Regions from separate parts of the Brachybacterium sp. p3-SID1565 genome, predicted to be linked through region 2. Evidence: predicted binding sites of a transcription regulator. Region 2 holds the regulator's gene; the other holds the start of a gene.
The links. Region 2 encodes HspR, which represses chaperone genes until heat shock. Its sites were predicted from a motif close to AAGTTGAGTCNNNNNGACTCAACTT; they were not measured.

Region 1: a site for HspR is predicted at 2,034-2,058, ahead of M4D54_RS06995 (Hsp20/alpha crystallin family protein). Genes of this name have one in related genera too.

What each region holds. Positions count from the first base shown of each region.
Region 1 is NZ_JAMBDS010000022.1:3,802-7,202, reverse strand. It holds gene M4D54_RS07010 (glutamine amidotransferase) at 1-253, opposite strand, end outside; gene M4D54_RS07005 (hypothetical protein) at 343-657, shown strand; gene M4D54_RS07000 (GNAT family N-acetyltransferase) at 679-1,344, opposite strand; gene M4D54_RS06995 (Hsp20/alpha crystallin family protein) at 1,449-1,937, opposite strand; gene M4D54_RS06990 (pyroglutamyl-peptidase I) at 2,277-2,909, shown strand; gene M4D54_RS06985 (rhomboid family intramembrane serine protease) at 3,266-3,401, opposite strand, start outside.
Region 2 is NZ_JAMBDS010000064.1:11,999-15,399, forward strand. It holds gene M4D54_RS12500 (glycosyltransferase family 4 protein) at 1-145, shown strand, start outside; gene M4D54_RS12505 (TVP38/TMEM64 family protein) at 142-804, shown strand; gene M4D54_RS12510 (glycosyltransferase family 4 protein) at 870-1,889, shown strand; gene M4D54_RS12515 (heat shock protein transcriptional repressor HspR) at 1,902-2,339, opposite strand; gene M4D54_RS12520 (DnaJ C-terminal domain-containing protein) at 2,419-3,401, opposite strand, start outside.

The DNA of each region.
Region 1 (3,401 bases), on a different contig from region 2:
CCGCGGCGAGCGCCCTCTCGGCCCGGATCTGCTGCGGGGACTTGGTCTCGGCCGGGTCGGAGACGGTGAAGGGACTGCCGCCAAGGTAGATGCCGGAGATCTCCTCGGCGCGGATCGCCGGGGCGTCCTCACGCTCGATGCGCACCCAGCGCAGGTCGTCGTGGCCCAGACCGCTGAAGCGCTGGAAGGAGGCGGCCTCGGCCCGGGCGACGTCGTCCTCGGGACGGGTGGTCAGCAGCAGGAACGGTTTCACGCGAGAATGCTAGCGGCCCCCGTCGAAGGAGATGCACGTGACCGAGGGCGGCGCAGCTCGCCGATCTGGTCAGCGGCACCTACGACGCCGTGTGGGGACGGGCGCGGCTGGTGGTGCTGGGCGGGCGGCTGTTCGACCTGGACGACACCGCGACGGATCCTGCCGAGGACGCCCTCGAGCTGTGCGTGGCCGGGGTGCGGTCCGATCCCATCGAGCCGGACCGCACGGCGGTGGAGCTGGCCGCCTGGGGCGACACCGGGTACGGCACCTGGGCCGAGCCGATCCTGGCGCGGGTGCAGGCCGATGGCGAAGATCTCGCCTGCACGGGCCTGATCGAGACCGGTCAGCTGCTGGCCCCGTCGGCGCAGTTCACCATGCCGGATCGGGTGCGGGCCCCGCACTGATCAGCCCTTGGGGGCTCCCCCTCAGCCGCCGGCTCCCAGCAGACCGCGCAGGGCCCCCGTGAGGCCCTCGACCTCCACGGCCACGTCGGGCCTGCGGAAACGCTCGGGGGTGAGGCTGAAGCGCTGCTGTGTCTTGGCACGGCCGTTCTCCTCGACCACCAGCAGACCGTCCTCGCGGTACCCGCAGCTGCGGGAGACCCCGTAGGAGGCGCCGTTGCCCACCACGGCGCTGGTCTCTGCGCGCTGCGCGCCCAGGTGGTCGAACGCCAGCACCAGCACGGCCTGCCGCATGAGCGTCCCGTGGCCCTTGCCCTGCTCATCCAGGGTGAGCCAGGAGCCGGAGCCCACCACGCGCCGCACCGCGAAGTGCGAGGCGCCCAGGTCCTGCATGCCGATCAGCCGCTCCTGGTGGAAGATGCCGAAGGAGAGGTTCCAATCGGTCGGGCCGACCTTCGAGCGCAGCTGCCACTGGAACTGGACGGACCGCGCCACTCGTTCGTCGGGGTCCACGTCGTACCAGGGGAACACCTGGTCGGAGTCCATGTCGGCGAAGATCGGCCGGTGCAGCAGAGCGGCGTACTCCGGCAGATCCTCGTCCCGGAGGGGACGCAGGGTGAGGGGGCCGGCGGTGATGCGTAGCCCGAAGGGCGGATAGAGGTCGGGCAGCGGGCTGGGCAGGGCGGTCATCGCGCGATCCTAGCGCCGTGGGCCCGCCCGGCCGCTCGGGCCGGCATGCAAGGCAGAGTCCCCCGGCTCCCGCCGCGAGCCGGGGGACTCGTGATCCGGGGGTGTCAGCTGTTGAGCTCACCCTCGATGGTGCGGCCCTCGGGGGCGGGGGCGGTGTCCTGCCCGGAGGTCACCGAGGGCTGCGCGGAGCGCTCGGTGTGGGCCACGTTGATCTTGCGCGGCTTGGCCTCCTCGGCCATGGGGATGGTCAGACGCAGCACGCCGTCGCTGTACTCCGCCTCGATGCGGTCCAGGGAGACCCGGCTGCCCAGGGTGAGCTGGCGGGCGAAGGTGCCGGTGGGGCGCTCACGGGTGAGCCAGGAGCGCTCCGCGTCGTTCGAGGCCGAGGCCTTGCGCTCGGCGCGCACCGTGAGGGTGCGGTCCTCGACGTCGACGTCCACGCTGGCGGGGTCCACGCCGGGCAGGTCGATCTCGGCGACGAAGCGGTCGTCCTCGCGGTACAGATCCATCGGCATGCCGACCGAGGCCGGGGTGCGGGCGAGATCCGAGAAGAAGCGGTCCACTTCCTGGAAGGGGGTGAAGCTGCGAGCCATGATGTGCCTCCTGAGGTATCGGTGTGCGGTCGAGCAGGGGCCGTAGCTCCTCCTGCTCTCGGCAGGGTCAACGCGGTGCGCTCCCTCCCTATTCCAAAGTTGAGCCGACCGCGCTCACGTGAGCTGGATCACGCCAAAGGCGTTGGGAGCGGAGAGTCCCAGCATGGCGCAGATGGGCCGCTGTGTCTGCCCGTCGCGGGTGGACTCCGGGCAACTGCCCACCCGCGATCCCCGCCCCCGCCTCCCCCGCGCCGTGTTGTGCCGTCTCGCCGCGCCGTGCCGTCTCGCGCCGTGCCGCGCCTCCCCGATTTGCGGCAGTGAGGCTCCTACCGTGGATCCATGACCGTCGACGTGCTGCTGACCGGCTTCGCCCCCTTCGACGGGGCCGACATCAACGAGTCCTGGCAGGCCGTCCAGGCCGCCGCCGCGCAGCTGCGCGCGGAAGGCGTCGAGGTGGCGCAGCTGGAGCTGCCGGTCGAGTTCGACGCCGCTGGGGACCTGCTGGAGGCGGCCGTGCGCGAGCACCGTTGCGGCCTGGTGGTGGCCACGGGCCTGGCGGCCGGACGCCGCGCCGTCACGCCGGAGCGGGTGGCGATCAACGTGCGCGACGCACGCATCCCGGACAACTCCGGTGACCGCCCCGTCGATGAGCCCGTGGTGCCGGGCGGTCCCGTCGGCCATTTCAGCACCCTGCCCATCAAGGCGATCGTGGCCGCCCTGGCCGAGGAGCCCGCGATCCCGGCGGCGGTCTCGCAGACGGCCGGCACCTACGTGTGCAACGACGTGTTCTACCGCCTGCTGCACCTGCTGGCCACCGACCCCGGCCTGGCCGGCATGCGGGGCGGCTTCGTCCATCTGCCGGCGGCCGCGGACCTGCCGGTGGAGGACTCCGCCCGGGCGCTGGTGCGGGCCGTCCGCACCTGTCTGGCGACCCCGGAGGACGTGGTGCTCACCGGCGGCGCCGAGCACTGACCGCCCCGGTACCGGTGCACTGCACACGGCACCCGGCCCACGGCTCGCGGCGCCAGGGGAGAGTTATCCACAGGGTTCTCCACATCTGGGGATGAATCACAAGGATGTAGTTCCCCAGGTCCCGTGGCGCAGGTCCCCGTGCTTCGCGGAGTGCCGCCCGCATCTCGCGGCCCTCAACGGTCCCCAGCGATCCACAACGCGACGCCGGTTGTCCACAGCAAGACCGTGAAATCCCCCGCGCACCCCGGTTCATCCACAATCCTGTCCACAGCTGGGGATAGTCACACCGGTGTCATTCTGCGGTGCCCTGCGCGAATGTTCTGCAGGGCACTCTCGTACAGCAGGCCTCGGCCGGCTCAGAAGTAGGGGACGGTGAGCGCCTTCAGCACCACCGCCACCGCGCACAGCAGCACCGCACCGGCGATCAGGGCCCCGTGGATCAGGGCGGAGCGCCGGGCGAGGGCCTGGCGGTCGGTGCCGTGCGTGGCCTTG
Region 2 (3,401 bases):
CGAGGCGATGTCCGGTGCGGCGGTGGAGCATGCCCGCGCCACCTGCGGGGCCCGCGAGTTCGGCCGGGCGGTGCTGGAGGTGTACCAGCAGGTGCGCAGCCGCCGCGCGCCACGGATCCTGACCCGTCAACCGGTGCCGGCATGAGCACCGCTGACGCGCTCGTGAAGCAGCCCCCGCGCCCCGCGGTCCGTGCTGATCGCCCGGCGGTCGACGCCCCTCGCTGCGATCCCCTGCGGATCGCAGCTCGTTTCTCGCCCCTGCTGGGGCTGGTGGTCAGCATCGGCCTGGTGTGGTGGGGCTGGCAGGCCGGAGCGCTGCGCTCCCTGGAGAACCTGCAGGCCTTCATCGACGGCCTCGGCGCCTGGGGACCGATCGCGTTCCTGATGGTCTCGATCGCGTCGGTGATCTTCCCGGTGATCCCCGGGGGGTTGCTGGTGGTGGCCGGGCCCGTGCTGTTCGGGCCGCTGGAGGGCACCCTGTACAACTACCTCGCGGTGTGCTCCGGCTCCTTCGTGAACTTCGCGATCGGTCGACAGGTGGGTCTGGGACTGATCGAGCGCATGTTCTCCCCGAGGGCGGTGGAGAAGGCGCTGGGCTGGACACGCAGCCCCCATTTCACGCGGGTGTTCGCCACCGCGATCGCCCTGCCCGTGGCCCCGGACGATCTGCTGTGCTATCTCACGGGCACCACCCGGATGCGGTGGCGCACCTACCTGCTGATCATCCTGACCTGCAAGCCGTGGTCGCTGATCGCCTATGGCCTGGGCGTCTCCGCACTGCTGGTGAAGTTCATGCCATGGTGACGGGCCGGCCTCACGCACGCCCGAACACCCGCCCGGTCCGCCCTGACCGCCCGCTGCGGGTGCTGATGCCGACGGGCATGGCCCGCATCGCCAAGCAGTCCGGCATCGGGGCGGCCATCCGCCACCAGGAGCAGGCGGTGCGCTCCCTGGGCCACGAGGTGGTCCGCTCCCCGCTGCGCCCCTTCGACGTGATCCATCTGAACACCCCGTTCCCGGACACGCTGCTGCTGTCGTGGTGGGCGCGGCTGCGGCGCCGTCCGGTGCTGATGTGGGCACACTCCACGGAGGAGGACTTCCGGGACTCCTTCACCGGCGCCAATCGGATCGCGCCGCTGTTCCGCCGGTGGATCGCGCTGCTGTACCGGCGGGGCGACGCCGTGATCACCCCCACCCCGTACTCGCGCAGCCTGGTCTCCCAGCCGAAGTACGGGATCCGCACCCGCATCCACGTGCTCTCCAACGGGGTGGATACCTCGTTCTTCCGCCCGGACGCCTCGGCGCGCGGCCGTCTGCGGGACTCCCTGGGCCTGCCTGGGGAGTCGCGCGTGGTGATGAGCGTGGGCATCCAGATGGTGCGCAAGGGAATCCTGGACTGGGTCCAGGTGGCGCGCTCCATGCCAGAGGTGCACTTCGTCTGGTACGGCCACACCGATCCGCGACTGATCACCAAGGACGTCGAAGCCGCGATCACCTCGGCCCCCGTCAACTGCCTGTTCCCCGGGTACGTGGGGGCGGAGGTCCTGCGCGATGCGTACGCGGGAGCCGACGCCTTCTGCTTCCTCACCAAAGAGGAGACCGAGGGGATCGTGCTGCTGGAGGCCCTGGCGTGCGGGGCCCCGGTGCTGCTGAGGGACATCCCGATCTACCGCGACTGGCTGCCCGACGGGGAGGTCACCCACATGGTGCGCGGCAACGGCCCCAGCTTCCCCACCACGGTGAAGGAGCGCCTGGGGGCCCTGCTGGACGGCGAGCTGCCGGATCTCACCGCAGCCGGTCGCGCCGCCGCGCAGGAGGTGGACCTGGGCCGGGTCGCGGAGCGCCTGGCGGGGATCTACGAGGCCGAGGGAGTCATCCGTCGGGCCTGAGAGGATCGCCGGTCAGCGCCGGCGGTCGGGCCGCCACAGCACCAGCGCACCGCCGGGCGGGCGCTCGGGTCTCTCCCCACGGCGCAGGGAGGTCACGCGGCCGGAGCGGTCGGCGGAGAACACGCGGCCGCCGGAGCGGGCGGCCATCTCCTCGATGGCCTCGTGGACTGCGCCTAGCTGCTCGCGCAGGGAGGCCACCTCGTCCTGCAGCGCGAGGATCCGCTTGATGCCGGCCAGGTTGATGCCCTCCTCCTGGGAGAGCCGCTGCACCTCGCGCAGCTGGGCGATGTCACGGGCGCTGTAGCGGCGTCCCCGGCCGGCGGTGCGGCGGGGGGAGACCAGGCCGATGCGGTCGTACTGGCGCAGGGTCTGGGGATGCATCCCGGAGAGCTCCGCGGCCACCGAGATCACGAACACGGGGGCGCGCTCGTCGATGCGGTGGGGGCTCATCGGGGATCACTCCTTCCTGCGGTTCGTTCTCTCAGCGTGCGGATCGCTCCGGGCGTGGATCGCTCCGTGCGTGGATCGCTCAGCGGGCGGCGGCTTCGGCGAGGCCGGCACGGGGATCCTCGTCGGCGAGCGCATCGCGCAGGTCCTCCACGGCCTTGCGCGCCGCGCCCTCCACGTGGGTGGGCACCGCGACTTGCACGGTGACCAGCAGGTCACCGGTGCGCTTCGTCGTGACCAGGCCCTTGCCGCGCACGCGCAGGGTGCGGCCGGCCGGGGTGCCGGCGGGCACTTTCAGACCCACGGTGCCGCCGTCCAGCAGCGGCACGGTCAGGGTGGTGCCCAGCACTGCCTCGTCGAAGGACACGGGCACGGTGATCCGCAGATCGGCGCCATCGGCGCTCCACACCGGGTGCTCGTCCACCTCGAGGGTGAGCATCAGGTCACCGGCGGGGCCGCCGCCGTGGCCGGGCCGGCCCTTGCCGCGCAGGCGGATCCGCTGGCCGTCGTGCACCCCGGCGGGGATGCGCGCGGTGACGGTGCGGCCGTCGACGCTCAGGCGCACCTCGGTGCCCAGCGCCGCCTGGCGGAAGCTGATGCGGGTGCGGGCGTTGATGTCCTGGCCGGCGCTGGGCCGAGGGCCATGCCCGCCGCCGAAGCCGAAGCCACCTCCGGGTGCGCCGCCCTGCTGGCCGAACATGCGCAGCAGGTCGTCGAGGTCGGGCTCGGGCCCGCCGCCGGCAGGGTTGAAGCCGCCGGTGCTGCGGCCGTCGCGGCCGCCGAAGCCCCCGCCCTGGCCGCCGAACATGGCGGAGAAGATGTCGTCGAAGCCCGCGCCGCCACCGGGGCCGCCGGGACCCGCAGCGAAGCGGGCACCGCCGGAGCCCATGGCCCGGATCGCGTCGTACTTCTGGCGCTCCTCGGGATCGTTGAGCACCGAGTAGGCCTCACCGACCTGCTTGAACTGCTCCTCGGCCTGCTTGTCGCCGGGGTTGCGGTCGGGGTGGAGCTTCTTGGCCTTCTTGCGGTAGGCCTTCTTGATGTCCTCCGCGCTCGCGTCCTTAG